Regions from separate parts of the Streptomyces sp. NPDC048521 genome, predicted to be linked through region 2. Evidence: riboswitches for the same ligand, from Rfam matches in the RefSeq annotation. Region 2 holds a riboswitch; each other region holds the start of a gene.
The links. Region 2 has a riboswitch for cyclic di-AMP ahead of ACGFRF_RS13300 (C40 family peptidase). Riboswitches for the same ligand answer to the same signal wherever they lie in the genome.

Region 1: it holds a riboswitch for cyclic di-AMP, as region 2 does, so the genes downstream of both, ACGFRF_RS37095 (M23 family metallopeptidase) here and ACGFRF_RS13300 (C40 family peptidase) in region 2, are expected to answer to the same signal.
Region 3: it holds a riboswitch for cyclic di-AMP, as region 2 does, so the genes downstream of both, ACGFRF_RS32030 (M23 family metallopeptidase) here and ACGFRF_RS13300 (C40 family peptidase) in region 2, are expected to answer to the same signal.
Region 4: it holds a riboswitch for cyclic di-AMP, as region 2 does, so the genes downstream of both, ACGFRF_RS35835 (peptidoglycan DD-metalloendopeptidase family protein) here and ACGFRF_RS13300 (C40 family peptidase) in region 2, are expected to answer to the same signal.

What each region holds. Positions count from the first base shown of each region.
Region 1 is NZ_JBICWR010000025.1:22,728-26,579, forward strand. Features, by position in the region: gene ACGFRF_RS37090 (aldo/keto reductase) at 1-369, opposite strand, end outside; gene ACGFRF_RS37095 (M23 family metallopeptidase) at 464-1,495, opposite strand; cyclic di-AMP (ydaO/yuaA leader) riboswitch at 1,503-1,671, opposite strand; gene ACGFRF_RS37100 (PP2C family protein-serine/threonine phosphatase) at 1,906-3,087, opposite strand; tRNA gene ACGFRF_RS37105 (tRNA-Met) at 3,287-3,360, opposite strand; gene ACGFRF_RS37110 (dihydrofolate reductase family protein) at 3,450-3,852, opposite strand, start outside.
Region 2 is NZ_JBICWR010000004.1:514,594-518,445, reverse strand. Features, by position in the region: gene pcrA (DNA helicase PcrA) at 1-1,501, opposite strand, end outside; cyclic di-AMP (ydaO/yuaA leader) riboswitch at 1,789-1,960, shown strand; gene ACGFRF_RS13300 (C40 family peptidase) at 1,968-2,978, shown strand; gene ACGFRF_RS13295 (hypothetical protein) at 3,191-3,328, shown strand; gene ACGFRF_RS13290 (hypothetical protein) at 3,396-3,852, shown strand, end outside.
Region 3 is NZ_JBICWR010000017.1:118,871-122,722, reverse strand. Features, by position in the region: gene ACGFRF_RS32040 (HPr family phosphocarrier protein) at 1-28, shown strand, start outside; gene ACGFRF_RS32035 (GntR family transcriptional regulator) at 309-995, opposite strand; gene ACGFRF_RS32030 (M23 family metallopeptidase) at 1,194-1,949, opposite strand; cyclic di-AMP (ydaO/yuaA leader) riboswitch at 1,962-2,122, opposite strand; gene ACGFRF_RS32025 (M16 family metallopeptidase) at 2,333-3,721, opposite strand; gene ACGFRF_RS32020 (M16 family metallopeptidase) at 3,718-3,852, opposite strand, start outside.
Region 4 is NZ_JBICWR010000022.1:117,640-121,491, forward strand. Features, by position in the region: gene ACGFRF_RS35830 (SGNH/GDSL hydrolase family protein) at 227-1,012, opposite strand; gene ACGFRF_RS35835 (peptidoglycan DD-metalloendopeptidase family protein) at 1,271-2,191, opposite strand; cyclic di-AMP (ydaO/yuaA leader) riboswitch at 2,196-2,358, opposite strand; gene ACGFRF_RS35840 (alpha-galactosidase) at 2,661-3,852, opposite strand, start outside.

The sequences.
Region 1 (3,852 bases), on a different contig from region 2:
GTAGTAGAGGTCGATGTGGTCGGTGCCCAGGCGGCGCAGGGACGCGTCGGCGGCGGCCTTGATGTTGGCGGCGGACAGGCCCTGGTACTCGGGGTGCTGGCTGACCTTGGTCGCGATGACGACGTCGTCGCGGTTGTCGCGGGCCTTGACCCACTTGCCGATGATCGTCTCGGACTCGCCGCCCTGGTTGCCCTCGCCCCAGGCGCTGTAGCTGTCGGCGGTGTCGATGAAGTTGCCGCCGGCCGCCGCGTAGGCGTCGAGGACGGCGAAGGAGGTCTCCTCGTCGGCGGTCCAGCCGAAGACGTTGCCGCCGAGGGAGAGGGGGAAGACCTCGAGGTCGGAGGAGCCGAGTGTGCGCAGAGAAGTCATGCTCCACGTCAACGCCGACGGCGGATGATCGCATTCCGCCGTCGGCGCCAAGTTCACGCAAAGGGGTGCCCCCGCGGGCTCCCTGAGGGGCGTGTCAGGGGTTGAGGCCCTTGTCCCGCAGCCAGGCCATCGGGTCGATGCCGGTGGACTGGCCGCCCGGGTGGACCTCCAGGTGCAGGTGCGGGCCGGTGACGTTGCCGGTGGCGCCGACGCGGCCGATGACGTCACCGGTGGAGACCTTCTGGCCCACGGAGACGCTGATCGAGGACTGGTGGCAGAACCACACCTCGGTGCCGTCGTCGAGGGTGAGGACCGTGCGGTAGCCGTAGGAGCCGGCCCAGCCGGCCTGGGTGATCGTGCCGCTGTGGACGGCCTTGATGAGGGTGCCCGTGGGGGCGGCGAAGTCGAGGCCGGTGTGGTAGCCGGAGGACCACATCGAGCCGGCCTGGCCGAACGTCGAGGTGAGCGTGTACGAGGACGTCGGCAGCGCGTACTGCTTGGCCAGCTCGGCCAGCCGCTTGGCCTCGGCGGCCTTCTCGGCGTCGGCCTCCGCCTTCTCCTTGGCGGCGGCGGCCTTGGCGGCGGCTTCCTTCTCCGCCTTGGCCGCGGCGTCCGCGGTCTGCTTCTCGGCGGCGGCGAGCACGGCGGCGGTGGCCTTGCTGTCGGCCTTGGTCTGCTGCTGCTCGGCCTGGGCCATGATCCGGTTGCGCAGGGTCTCACCCGCGTCGGCGTGCTGCTCGGCGTCGGCGGAGGTCACGCCGACGCCGCTGAGCGCGGTGGTGGTGGCCTCGGGCGCCGGGGAGGAGGTGTCCTCGAAGAGCGAGCCGACGGAGGGCAGGTCCGGCAGGGAGATGGAGACCGGCGGCTTGCCGGTGTTGGCGCTGGCCATGCCGCCCGCGCCGACCGCGGCGATCACGCCGACGCCGAGGACGGTGGAGCTGCGGGCGAATCCGCCGCGCTGCTTGGCGACGCGGTGGCGGCCGCGGACCGGGGCGAGGGAGTCCTCGGTGGGGTTCCACTCCTCCCAGGGGCCCTCCTCGGCGCGGTAGGAACCGTAACCGAAGGTCTCGGTCCCGGCTTGTGCCGGTATGTACGGGGCTTCTGGGGCAGGCCGGTTGGACGCCACGCAGGCGTACTCCTTTCCTTCCTCCGCCTACCGGGTTAGCTGACGGGTTCGGAGCAGGAAGGTCTCCTACGCGCGTATACCGGGCGTGGACTCAGCGAGTCCACGTCGGTGTCCGCGTGATTCACCCCAAGGTGGTGGTTCCCCGGTTCCCTTGCGGGATTCGGCGCGTGCGCACGGAGCCGCCTCTGGTGACGGCTGGGACGACCGCGCTGCGTTATCGAACGTTAATAGACGTGCCAGGCACTTTCCAAGCCGTTCGGCTTGATCGTTAACGTTTCCGGCCGTGGACTTACCCGTCAGGACCCCTGCAAACCGGGCGAGTTGGCCGCGGTTCAGGAGTCACAGAAGTTTTGATGGTGACTCAGATGTTATGCGGACGGCGGTCGCCCGGTCACCCTCGGTGAGGGCGCTCAGGGCTGCCGTACGGCGAGGAGCGCCATGTCGTCCGTCATCCCGCCGCCGGAGTGCCGCCGCACCTCCTCTGCGAGTCGGCCGAGCAGCGCGCCGGGACCGGGGAAGGTGCGTCCGGCGAGCCGCCGTTCGGGTTCGTAGAACCGGCCGTGGGCGTCCCGGGCCTCGGACAGTCCGTCGGTGTAGAGCAGCAGGGTGGCCCCGCTCGGGAAGTCGGCCTCCAGTGCCCGGTCGGGCCACATGCCGAGGTCGGCCATGCCGAGCGGCAGCGCCGGCTCGGGCGCGGTCAGGGTGCGCAGGGTGCCGTCGGCGTGCAGCAGCAGTGGGGCCGGATGGCCGCGGTTGACGATGCGTACGACGCCGTCGCCGTGCGGGAGTTCGGCGAGGACGGCGGTGGTGAAGCCCTCGAACGCGTCGATGCCGTCCCGCCGGGTGCCCTCGCGGGCCAGTGCCCGCTCCAGCCGCTCGGCGACCGCCTCCAGCGTGGGTTCCTGCTCGGCCGCCTCCCGGAACGCCCCGATCAGCACAGCGACGGCGGCGACCGCGCCCAGGCCCTTGCCGCGCACGTCCCCGACGACCAGCCGGACGCCGTACGGGCTGTCCTGCACCGCGTAGAGGTCGCCGCCGATGAACGCGTCCTGGCGTGCCGCCTCGTAGCAGGCGGCGATCTCGAAGCCGCCGATGCGCGCGGCGGGCTCGGGCAGGACGGCCCGCTGGGCGGCCTCGGCGATCTCCCGGGCGGAGGCGAGCCGCCGGTCGCCGAGGCGGACCACGCGGTTGATGGCGACGGCCAGCAGGGCGACCGTGGCCACGGTGACCACGTCGGTGACGGTGGCCACGGCCGGGTGCGCGCCGGCCCGGGCGTGCACGGCGTAGGCGGCGGCGAGTGCCACGAGGCCGGTCAGGACGGTGGTGCGCAGCGAGGCCAGTGGGGCGGCGATCAGCGGGGCGGCGGTGAAGAACGGGACGGCGGTGAAGTCCTCGGGGGTGAGCAGTCCGTAGAGGACGCCGCCGGCGACGAGGAGGGCGGGGAGGGTCCGGGCCAGGGCGCGCGGGCTCGGGCGGCGGGTCCCGCGCACCGGTGCCGGCTCGTCGCCGAGCCCCGGGTCGGGCACGGGGTCGCCGGGGAGCCGGCCACCCGCCCTGGCGTACGTGTTCTGCTCCACCTCACCAGGGCGCACCGCTTGTCTCCCACGTGTCCGACGTACGTCCAGGTTTGCGGGCAGGGGGGCGCGGGGCGACCGCTGTGGACCGACCGGATGACCGGCTGTGACGTATGCCACTCGACAGAAATCCAGGACATCCCGGGAACCCGTGAGTGTCCCGGGAAAACGCTCAGGGCCGGAATCCGTGAACTGGATTCCGGCCCTGAGCCTTCAGTAGCGGGGACAGGATTTGAACCTGCGACCTCTGGGTTATGAGCCCAGCGAGCTACCGAGCTGCTCCACCCCGCGTCGTTGTGTCTCTACTGTACGCCATACGCAGGACGGATTGCACATCGCCTTCCCGCGGGCCCTGCTCGGCCCGGTTCCCGGGGGCCCTCTCAGCCCGGCAGGTGGGCGTTCGGGGCCTTGGCGAGCGCCTCGAACTCCGGGAGTACGACCACCTCGGCTCCCCCGTCGCGCAGCACGGCCGTCCCGTCGGCCGCCGCGACGAAGGTGTCCGGCTCCCGCCAGGCGGTGACCACCCGGCGCACCCCGGCCCGCAGGATCAGCTCGGCGCAGGGCGCGGGGCGGGAGGCACGGCGGGCGCAGGGCTCCAGGCTGCTGTAGACCGTGGCACCGGCCAGCCTGGGATCGGCCCGGTCGATCTTCGCCAGCGCGGCCTCCTCCGCGTGCACCACCGGGTCGTCGCCCTCCCGGGAGTGGCCACGGGCGAGTTCGGTGCCGTCGGCGGCGACCACGACCGCGCCGACGCTGAAGGCCGTCTCCGAGGGCGGGCACAGG
Region 2 (3,852 bases):
TGCCCCGCTTGGGCACGTTGAGGATCCGCCGCAGCGGTACCGAGTCCTCGGGGTTGGCGAGGACACGCAGGTAGGCGAGGACGTCCCGGACCTCCTTGCGCTCGTAGAAGCGCACGCCGCCGACGACCTTGTAGGGCAGGCCGACGCGGATGAAGACCTCTTCGAAGACACGGGACTGGGCATTGGTGCGGTAGAAGACGGCGACGTCCCCGGCCTTCGCCTCGCCCGCGTCGGTGAGACGGTCTATCTCGTCGGCGACGAACTGGGCCTCGTCGTGCTCGGTGTCGGCGACGTAGCCGGTGATCCGCGCGCCCTGGCCGGCGTTGGTCCACAGGTTCTTCGGGCGGCGGGATTCGTTGCGCTCGATGACCGCGTTGGCGGCGGACAGGATGGTCTGCGTGGAGCGGTAGTTCTGCTCCAGCAGGATCGTCGTCGCGTTCGGGTAGTCCTCCTCGAACTGGAGGATGTTGCGGATCGTCGCACCCCGGAAGGCGTAGATCGACTGGTCCGCGTCGCCCACGACGCAGAGTTCGGCGGGCGGGAGGTCGTACTCGCTGGGCGGGGTGTCGACGTCCTCGGCGGCGCGTTCGCCCGTGCCCACCAGCTCGCGCACCAGCGCGTACTGGGCGTGGTTGGTGTCCTGGTACTCGTCGACCAGGACGTGCCGGAAGCGGCGGCGGTAGTGCTCGGCGACGTCCGGGAAGGCGCGCAGCAGGTTGACCGTCGTCATGATCAGGTCGTCGAAGTCGAGCGCGTTCGCCTCGCGCAGCCGCGACTGGTACAGCGCGTAGGCCTGGGCGAGGGTCTTCTCGAAGCCGTCGGTGGCCTGGGCGGCGAAGTCCTCCTCGTCGATCAGCTCGTTCTTCAGGTTGCTGATCTTGGCGCTGAAGGACTTGGGCGGGAAGCGCTTGGGGTCGAGGTCCAGGTCGCGGCAGACCAGGGCCATCAGGCGCTTGCTGTCGGCGGCGTCGTAGATCGAGAAGGAGGAGGTGAAGCCGAGCTTCTTCGACTCGCGGCGCAGGATCCGCACACACGCGCTGTGGAAGGTCATCACCCACATCGCGTTCGCGCGCGGGCCGACGAGCTGCTCGACGCGCTCCTTCATCTCGCCCGCGGCCTTGTTGGTGAAGGTGATCGCGAGGATCTGGCCCGGGTGGACGTTCCGCTCGGCGAGCAGGTGGGCGATGCGGTGGGTGAGCACGCGCGTCTTGCCGGAGCCGGCGCCGGCGACGATGAGCAGCGGGGAGCCGGCGTGCACGACCGCGGCGCGCTGGTTCTCGTTCAGCCCCTCCAGGAGGGCCGCCGCGTCGATCGCCGGGCGGGGAGCGCCGTCGCGATAGTAGGCGTCCCGGTCCGGCGGCACGTCGAACTTCCCGCCGAACAGATCGTCCGGAAGCGACTCCGGAGCGTGATCGTCCTCGGGCGGTGGCGGAGGCTCCTCCTCACGCCCGCGAGGGTGCTGGAGGTCCGCCAGGAAGCTGTCGTCAAAGAGGCTGCTCATCGCTCTACGAGTCTAGGGCGCCCCACCGACAACCGGTCCCCGTCCCCGGAACACGGCCCCCCGGCGGAGCCCCCGCCACCGGACGCATCCCGGCGAGTCGATCTCCGCCCCATCCGCGCCCATCAGCCCCTCACGCTGCGGAAGCGCCTGTTCACGCCGGTGTGAAACCTGCCCCAGGTCACGGAAATGTATCGGACAAACCGCACACCAACCTTCACAGGAGACACACCAGTTGGCTAAGTTGCCGTCAGGCCGCACGACCCCTCTCCGGCGAACGTCGCCGGGCCGCGCGGCCTCCGCCGAGTCCGGCGCGCCCCCCACGGTGCCCGGAGCCGGGGACCCACCGATCCTGGGGTGAATCGGCCGACTCCCGCCCGGGACGACGCCGTAGGGCAACCCTTCCGAAGCATCCGCCCGAACCCGACAGCTAACCCGGTAGGCGGCACGTTGGAAGGAGTCGCCTCCCTTGGCGTCGCACCGCAAGCCGCGCCCCGGCGGCACCCGTGGACCGGGCCTGCACGGCCCCGCCCTCGCCACCGCCGCCTTCACCTCCGTGGCCGTCCTCTCCCAGACGGCCGAGGCCGCCCCCGCCGACGACGGCAGGCCGAGCGTGGAGGAGGTCGAGAAGAAGATCGACGAGTTCTACCGCCGGGCCGACGCGACGTCGGAGGAGGAACCGGCGGCCAGGCAGCGGGCGCATGCCGAGGACCCGCGTCAGGAGGGCGCCCGGCGCGCGGGCCGGCGCGCCAAGGCCCGGGAGGGGCTGATCCCGTTCGCGGCCGCCCCCGACACGGCTGCCTCTCTCCTCGCGGAGTTTCCGCAGGACCACTTCGCCCAGAACAGGGTGATGAACCGGCTGGCCTCGCGCGTGAAGGACACCACCGAGCGGGGCAAGCCCACGGCCGAGCGGGGCAAGGCCACCAGCAGCCCGCAGACGCCGGCCGCCGCGCACTACGACGTGAAGGCCGCGAAGGCCGCCGTCCAGCACAAGCTCGCCACCACGCGCGAGCTGCTGTCCCGGCTCACCGCCCAGGAGGGCGCGCGCCCTACCGCGGCCGGCCCGCGGCACCTGGAGGAGCCCGGACCGCGGGCGTACGGACCCCGGGGATGGCGGCAGACCACACAGGCCGAGAAGGCGATCGCCTTCGCCCGGGCCCAGATCGGCAAGCCGTACGTGAGCGGTGCCAGCGGACCCGGCTCCTACGACTGCGCCGGCCTCACCCGGGCCGCGTGGAAGGCCGCCGGCGTCACCCTCCCGCGTACCGCCCAGGCCCAGGCCGCCACGGGCACCCCGGTCCCCCTCTCCGACGCGCGCGCCGGTGACCTGGTCTTCTTCCACGACGACAGCAGTCATGTCGGCCTCTGCACGGGCGACGGGATGATGATCCACGCCCCGGAGCCCGGCGCGTACGTCCGCGAGGAGGCCGTCGACCGCGGTGGCGCATCGGTCATCCACAGCGTGGTGCGGCCGGCCTGACCGTTGCCCTCCCGGCCCCCACGGTGTCGGGCCCCTCCCACGCGTACCGGCGTTCTTTCGGTGCACGCACGCGTACCGGCGTTTTTGCGCTCTACGCGCGCGTGCCCTGCCCGGACGGGTGCGCGCGGCTGCTTGGCATCGGGCGCATGCCCGGCATCTCAGGTCTGCGCGCGTGATGGGCGAGGCGGCCCCCCGCGGCCGGGGTCGCCGTGATGGCGACCGGCATCCTGTCGGTGGGCCTGCACCTGGCCGGTGACGAGACGGCCTCCCGGGTGGCGCTGGCGATGACCGGCGTCGCCTGGCCGCCGACTTCGTCCTGCGACTGCTCGGCGAACGGCAGCGATGGATGACCGAGGCGCAGAGTCCGGGGGCGCTGACCGCCGTCGCCGCCACGGCCGTGCTGGGCACCCGGTCTCGGTGCTGGGCCGGCAGACCCTGGCGGAGATCCTGCTGGCGCTCGCGGCGCTGCTCTGGCCGGCGCTGCTGGTCCTCGTCGTACGGCGCTGGAAGCGGCGCATGCCGGGAGCGGTTTTCCTGTGTTGTGTGGCCACACAGGGGCTCGCGGTGCTGGGTGCCACGCTGGGCGCGGCCGAGGGGACGGCGTGGCTCGCGCACACCGCGCTGGCGCTGTTCTGGCTGGGCCTGGTGCTCTACGGCCTCGCCCTGGCCCGTTTCGACCCGCGGCAGGTGGTGGAGGGCGCCGGGGACCACTGGATCGCCGGCGGGACGCTCGCCATCTCGGCGCTGGCCGGGGCGAAGCTGCTCGCCGCCGGCAGTGGGCGCCTGGACCTGTGGAACGACGACGACCGCGGCGTCCTGCGCACGGTGACGGTGGTGCTGCTCGTCCTGGACCTGACCGGGTACCTCGTGCTGC
Region 3 (3,852 bases), on a different contig from region 2:
CCTGGAAGAGCTGCCCGAGACCGTCTGAGCGCCTCGCGCGCTCACGCCGCAGCCGCGTCGGCCCCTCGGGGCGGCGCGGCTGCACCCTGTGCGGCGCAATGCTCACGCGGCTGCGTCATAAGCTCGCACCCTCCGCACGCGGCTGCGTCATAAGCGCCGCACGCCCCGCTCCATTTGCCACCGATTTACCGCCGATTTACCGCCGGCATGCGTGTGGCGCCCTCTCATGAATTACGGCACAGCGGAATTCGGGCAGCGCAGAAAATGCCCCGCCGCCGAATAGCTCTTCTTTGTATACGGCGCCCGTGTTAATGCCGCTGGCCCGACATGTTTACGGCATGTTGCGAAGTCCTCACACGCTCCGCGGCGCCGGAAAAGCGAAGGCGGTGCGCGCTCGTCGCGCGCTCGGCGTGCAGCGCCGTGACCGCCCGCGCGCGCTCACCGTCGCCGCGCGCCACCGCGTCCACGATCGCGCCGTGCTCCGCCCAGGCCTCCAGCGGGCTCGACGGCGCCTCCACCGCGTACATCCAGGCGATCTTGTGGCGCAGCTGGGTGAGCATCGAGGTCAGCGAGGGGCTGCCGGAGGCCTGGGCGAGCGTCTCGTGGAACCAGCCGCCCAGCGAGCGCAGATCCTCGCTGTTGCCCCGCCTGGCCCGCTCCTGCCCCAGCCGGACCAGGCCGCGCAGCACCTTGAGGTGGGCCTCCGTGCGCCGCTGGGCGGCCCGCGCCGCGCCCAGCGGTTCCAGGAGCATGCGCATCTCCAGCAGGTCGGCGGCCTCCTGCTCGGTGGGTTCGGCCACGCACGCGCCCGCGTGCCTGCGGGTCACCACGAAGCCCTCCGCCTCCAGGGTGCGCAGGGCCTCGCGGACGGGGACGCGTGAGACGCCGTAGCGGCGGGCCAGGACTTCCTCGGTGAGGCGGCTGCCGCGCTCGTAGACACCCGCGACGATGTCGTCCCGGATCGCCGTGCACACCGAGTGCGCCGGAATACGCATGACCGACCTCCGCCTTAATCCCCGTGAAACGTCGACGATGGACGTGTGTCCCGTGACTCTATTCCAATGAGCCGTAATTTCCGACGGCGGGCCGGAATCCATGCATATTTTTTGGACAACGGGCCCGGCGGACACCGCGAAAAACGACGAAAGCCCCGGCTCGGCGAGCCGGGGCTTCGGGTGCCGTGCGACGGAGGGTCAGACGTTCACGCCGTGCTTGCGGAGGTAGGCGACGGGGTCGATGTCCGAGCCGTAGTCGGGGGTCGTGCGGGCCTCGAAGTGGAGGTGCGGGCCGGTGACGTTGCCGGTCGCGCCGGACAGGCCGATCTGCTGGCCCGGGGTGACCTTCTGGCCCACGGTGACACCGATGGACGACAGGTGGCCGTACTGGGTGTACATGCCGTCGGCCATCCGGATCACGATCTGGTTGCCGTACGCGCCGCCCCAGCCGGCGGAGACCACGGTGCCGGAGCCGACCGCGTGGACGGACGTGCCGCTGGCGGCGTGGAAGTCGACGCCGGTGTGCGAACGGGAGGACCACAGGGAACTGGTGGCCTGGTAGGCCGTGGAGACGTAGGAGTGCGCTATCGGGGCGACGAAGGCGTTCAGGCGCTTGCGCTCGGCCTCGCGGGCGGCGCGGGCCTGGGCCGCACGCTCCTGCTTGACCTTCTCGGCGGCCGCCTTGGCCGCGGCCTCCTCGGCCGCCTTCTCCTGGGCGGCCTGCTGCTGAGCGGCGGCCTGCGCGTCGATCTGCTCGGCCACGTCGTCGCTCGCGGCGAGGACGGGCGTGAGACCGGTCTGCTCCAGGGAGTTCTCCGCGGCGAGCGCCGGCGAGACGGCGAGGGTGCCGATGACACCGGTGGTGGTGAGGGCCGCGATACCGGCCGCCTGAGCGGTGGTCCGCTTGACCCGGCCGGGCTTGCGGTGCTTCCCGGTGGCGCACATGAACGCCATGAAGTGGCTGGTCCTTTCCTTCCCTCTCGCCTACCGGGTTAGCTGACGGGTTCGGAGCAGGAAGGTCTCCTACGGGCCCCCTCGCTCTCGCATGGGCACCCGATTCACCCCAGGGACGGTGGGTCCCCGGCTCCCCTGGCTCGCGCCGTACGGGGACTCGGCGATGGCTGTCCGGTGCCGCGGGTGCGGCGCACTGCCTGACGAACAGCCCGCATGACGCTACGAAAGCCTGCTTTCAATCCTCAAACGGATCGGGGCTTTTGTAGCGCATCCCACAGGGCAGACAGGCAACCTCCGCCTCAAATCGGGCATCTGGGCAGCCGGTGGAACAGCGTGGGGCCCTGACGACCCGCGGGTCGTCAGGGCCCCACGCGCGCGTGCCGCTACTCCGCGGCGACGACGGTGACTTCGCCGATGCCCAGCGCCTCGACCGGCGCCTTGATCTGAGCCGCGTCACCGACGAGGACGGTCACCAGCCGGTCCACCGGGAAGGCGTTGACGACGGCCGCGGTGGCCTCCACCGTGCCCGTCGCGGCCAGCTGCTGGTACAGCGTCGCCTGGAAGTCGTCGGGCAGGTGCTGCTCGACCTGGTCGGCGAGGGTGCTCGCGACGGCCGCCGCGGTCTCGTACTTCAGCGGCGCCACACCCACCAGGTTCTGCACGGCGACGTCCCGCTCGGCGTCGGTCAGGCCCTCCGCCGCGAGGGTGCGCAGCACCTTCCACAGGTCCTCCAGCGCGGGGCCGGTGTTGGGGGTGTCCACGGAGCCGCTGATGGCGAGCATCGAGGCACCGGTGCCGTCCGGGGCGGACCTGAGGACCTGCCCGAAGGCACGCACACCGTAGGTGTAGCCCTTCTCCTCGCGCAGGACGCGGTCCAGGCGGGAGGTGAGGGTGCCGCCGAGGCAGTAGGTGCCGAGCACCTGGGCGGGCCAGACGCGGTCGTGCCGGTCCGGGCCGACCCGGCCGATGAGCAGCTGCGTCTGGACGGCGCCGGGCCGGTCCACGATGACCACGCGGCCGGTGTCGTCGGCGGTCACCGGCGGCACGGGCCGGGGCTCGCCCCGGGTGCCGGTCCACGCGCCCAGGGTGTCGCCGAGCAGCGCGTCCAGATCGGCCCCGGTCAGGTCGCCGACCACGACCGCGGTGGCCGTGCCCGGGCGTACGTACCGCTCGTAGAAGGCGCGTACCGCCCCCGCGTCGATCTTCTCGACGGTCTCCTCGGTGCCCTGCCGCGGGCGGGACATGCGCGAGGCGGCCGGGAACAGCTCCTTGGAGAGTTCCTTGGCCGCCCGGCGGGAGGGGTTGGCCAGCTCGTGCGGGATCTCGTCCAGGCGGTTGCGGACCAGCCGCTCCACCTCGCTCTCGGCGAAGGCCGGGGCGCGCAGGGCGTCGGCGAGCAGTCCGAGGCCCTTGGCCAGGCGGGAGGCCGGGACCTCCAGGCTGAGCCGGACACCGGGGTGGTCGGCGTGCGCGTCCAGCGTGGCGCCCGCGCGCTCCAGCTCGGCCGCGAACTCCTCGGCGGAGTGCTTGTCGGTGCCTTCGGAGAAGGCTCGCGCCATGATCGTGGCGACGCCGTCCAGGCCGGCCGGCTCGGCGTCCAGGGGCGCGTCGAGCAGCACCTCGACGGCGACGACCTGCTGGCCGGGGCGGTGGCAGCGCAGCACCGTCAGACCGTTGTCGAGCGTGCCGCGCTCGGGGGCCGGGAACGCCCACGGCCTGGCCTCGCCCGGCTGCGGCTGGGGGTGGAAGTCCATCGTGGCGAGCTGGGTCACTTGGCCGTCTCCTCGTTCTCGTTACCGGCCTCTACGGTCGCTTCCTGCTCCGGATCCTCCGGGACCTCGGCGTCCTCGACGGCCTCCGGGGACTTGGGCTCGTAGACGAGGACCGCGCGGTTGTCGGGCCG
Region 4 (3,852 bases), on a different contig from region 2:
CACGGCCCCGGCTCCGAGTGACGGAACGCCGGTCGGACACGGCCTGTGGCTCGGAGGGGGGCCGGACACGGCCGTGGCAGGGAGCGGGACGTGACCTCGAACGCCACCGGACACGGCCCCGGCTCCGAGTGACGGAACGCCGGTCGGACACGGCCTGTGGCTCGGGGGGGCGGATGTGGCCGTGCCCCGGGCCGCGGTTTGGGCGGTCCGGGGCAGGGGCGGGGCGTCAGGCCACGGAGGCGATGCGCATCTTGATGTCGTCCGGCGACAGGGTGCCCTTCGCCGTCACATGGTCACCGGACGACTCGCCACGCAGCCGTCGGCCGATCCACGGGACGAGGTACTCGCGGGCCCACTGGACGTCGTCGCGGCGGACCTCAAGGGTGCCCCGGGGCGGCAGCGGCGGCCACGGCTGCTCCGGGTCGGCCGGGATCTCGAGCCCGAGGACCTGTCCGGCGCGCAGCGCCACGCGCGTGTGCCCCTCGGGCGAGAGGTGGAGCCGGTCGTTGTCCCAGGCCCGGCGGTCCTGCACGGACTTGAGGGACCACAGGTCCAGCACGGGGCAGCCGTACCGGTCGGCGATGGCGCGGACGTGCCCGTTGTACGTGGCGATCTTGCCGCGCAGGTGCTTGAGCACGGGCACGCCCCGGGTGTCGAAGCCGGTCGTCACCATCACCGTGCCCGCGACCTCGGTCAACCTGGCCACGGCACGCTCGAACCGCTCGGCCACCTCGTCCGGATCGGTGCCGGGGCGGATGATGTCGTTGCCGCCCGCACAGAAGGAGACGAGGTCCGGGGCCAGTTCGACGGCCTTCGGGAGTTGGTCCGCCACGATCTGGTCCAGCAGCTTCCCGCGCACGGCGAGGTTGGTGTACTGGAAGTCGCCCTCGGGACGCCGGTCGGCGAGGAGTACCGCGAACCGGTCCGCCCAGCCCACGAACGCCCCGTCGGGACCGGGGTCGCCGACGCCCTCGGTGAAGCTGTCCCCCACCGCCACGTACGACCCGATCACTGATCTGTTGTCATTCTTCGAATCGTCTGCCACGTCGGACCATGATTCACCTTCGGATGTGACTTACGCGACCGTAGGCGGGGGTTGACGAACGGTGAGATGAGACACCCTTAAATAGTTTGCCAAGCCAGGAATAGGCATGCGGTCGGGCACGTTGAGGTGTGATCGTCATGCGGACACACCGAAGGCCGGACCCGGGGATCGTGGGTCCGGCCTTCGGAGGCGTGTCAGGCAGGGGGCTTCGGGCGAGGCGGTTGCTCAGCCGACGGGGACGCCGTGCTGGCGGAGGTAGCCGAGCGGGTCGATGTCGGAGCCGTAGTTGGGCGTGGTGCGGATCTCGAAGTGCAGGTGCGGGCCGGTCACGTTGCCGGTGGCGCCGGACAGGCCGATCTGCCGGCCCGCGGTCACGGTCTGGCCGGCCGAGACGGAGAGCTGCGAGAGGTGGGCGTACTGGGCGTAGTAGCCGTCGTCGAGCTTGATGACGACCTGGTTGCCGTAGGCACCGCCCCAGCCCGCCGAGACGACCGTGCCCGCGCCGACGGCCTTGAGGGAGGTGCCGGTCGGGACGACGAAGTCGACGCCGGTGTGGTAGCCGCTGGACCACATGCTGCCGGCCACGTGGTAGCCGGTGCCGACGGTCGCGCCGGCCACCGGGAGGGTGAAGCCGGTGGCGGTGGTGGTCGACGCGGTGGAGCCGGACCACTCGGCCGGGGCCGCCTGCGCCTGGGTGGGCTTCGAGGCGGCCGAGGACTGCGTCGTGACCGCGGAGCGCTGCGGGGCGGCAGGCTCGGTGCCGGTCTGCGCGGCCTTCTTGCCGAGCGTGAGCTCGAGGCCCGGGTGGATCAGCGCCGGGTCGGCACCGATGGCCTGCCGGTTGTCCTCGTAGAGCTGGTGCCAGCCGCCGCTGACGTGCTGCTGGTCCGCGATCGCCGCGAGGCAGTCGCCGGACTTCACCGTGTAGGTGCGCACCGTCGACTCCGGCTGCGTGGCGGCCTTCTTCACCGTGGCCGGCAGGGCCTGCACGGCCTTTCCGGCCACGGATGGCGCCGGGGTGGCGGCGTGCGCTCCGGTGGCCCCGATGAGCGGGAGGGCCAGCGCGGCGCCACCGGTTCCGGCGACGGCGATGGAGCGGGAAAAACGCGGGGTCTTGGGACGTCGGTGCTTACCCTTCGCGGGCATGGCGCATTCCTCTCCGACGCCTGCGAGGTCAGCTGTCGGGTTCGGGCTGGAGCTGCCCGGCCGCGCGGTGCGCGACTTCACCCCTAGCCTGTCGCGGAGACCGGACAGGCAGTCGTACCTGGTGGGTCCCCCGCTCCTGCCGTATGCGGGTCAAGTGTGTGGGGACTCCGGGCGGCGGCAGGATTCGGCGTTCCGTCCGGATGGGTGGTGAACGTAAGCGAGCGAGCCGCACCGAAACAAGCGGCGGGTTCCCGCGGTTCGCATTTCCGAAGATCGAAGACGGAAATACGCGGTCACCCACCGTGAATTCCTGCCGCGCGCACTCCGCAATTCCCCTTTTCCGCAGGAGAATTACGTGGACATGACGGACGACGCTCGGTCACCGATATGACGCTCCTCACGCGCCGTCCCGCCATAGGTCCTTGTTCCGCGGCCAGTTGGAACGAAGACGCCAATTCGGATAGAAGGCTCAGATGCGGCGCAAACGGCAAACCATTGCATCCAGGTCGCCCTTCAGTCCGGTGCGCAACCCGTGGTGCAGCAGGACGGCCCCTCGATACGTTTCGCCCGTTTCGCGGCATTCATACGATGCTGTCGGGTCGAGTCCGCGCAGCCGTACCGCGGGCACCGGCTCGCCGTAGCTCTGCGCCTGCAGCCAGGCGAGGACCACCGCCTCGTCGCCGAGGACGTACTGGACGGCGCTCAGACCGCCCGCGGGGGGCCGCAGCCGGTACAGCTCGCCGCGCTGGACGACCGGGCGGATCTCCTTGTACAGCTCCACCCATCGCCGCGCCTCCGCCAACTCCTCCGCGCTCCACCGCGTGAGGTCGCCGCCGACCCCCAGGACACCGGCCATGGCGCTGACGAAGCGGAAACGCAGCGAACTGACCCGGCCGTTGAGCTGGGTGTTCGGGCTGTCGGTGACCCAGGCGGCCATGACCCGCGCGGGGTGGATCTGGGTGAAGCCGTGCTGGATGGCGAGCCGGTCCAGCGGGTCGGTGTTGTCGGAGGTCCACACCTGGTCGGTGCGGCTCATCACCCCGAGGTCGATCCGGCCGCCACCGCCCGAGCAGGATTCGAAGGCGACCTGGGGGTGCGCCGCGCGCAGCCGGTCCAGCAGGGCGTACAGGGCCCGGACGTGGTCGACCCACAGGCGCTGCGGGTACGGCTCACCGGGCCAGCCGGCGTCGGTGAAGCAGCGGTTGAAGTCCCACTTGACGTAGTCGATCGGGGCGCTGGAGAGCAGGGCGTCCAGCTGCTCCCACAGGTACTCCTGGACGTCCTCGCGGGCGAGGTTGAGAACGAGCTGATTGCGCAGTTCCGTCCGCTTTCGCCCCGATTGGTACTGGACCCAGTCGGGGTGGGCGCGGTAGAGGTCGCTGTCCGGGTTGACCATCTCGGGTTCGACCCAGATGCCGAACCGCATGCCGAGGCCGTGCACCCGGTCGGCGAGGGGCTTGAGGCCGTGCGGGAAGCGGTCGGGGTTGGGGGTCCAGTCGCCGAGCCCGGCGCGGTCGCTGGTGCGGGCGCCGAACCAGCCGTCGTCCACCACGAACAGCTCGACGCCGATCTCGGCGGCGCGGCGGGCGAGGGCGGTCTGCTGCTCCTCGGAGATGTCGAAGGTGGTCGCCTCCCAGGAGTTGAAGAGGACGGGCCGGTCC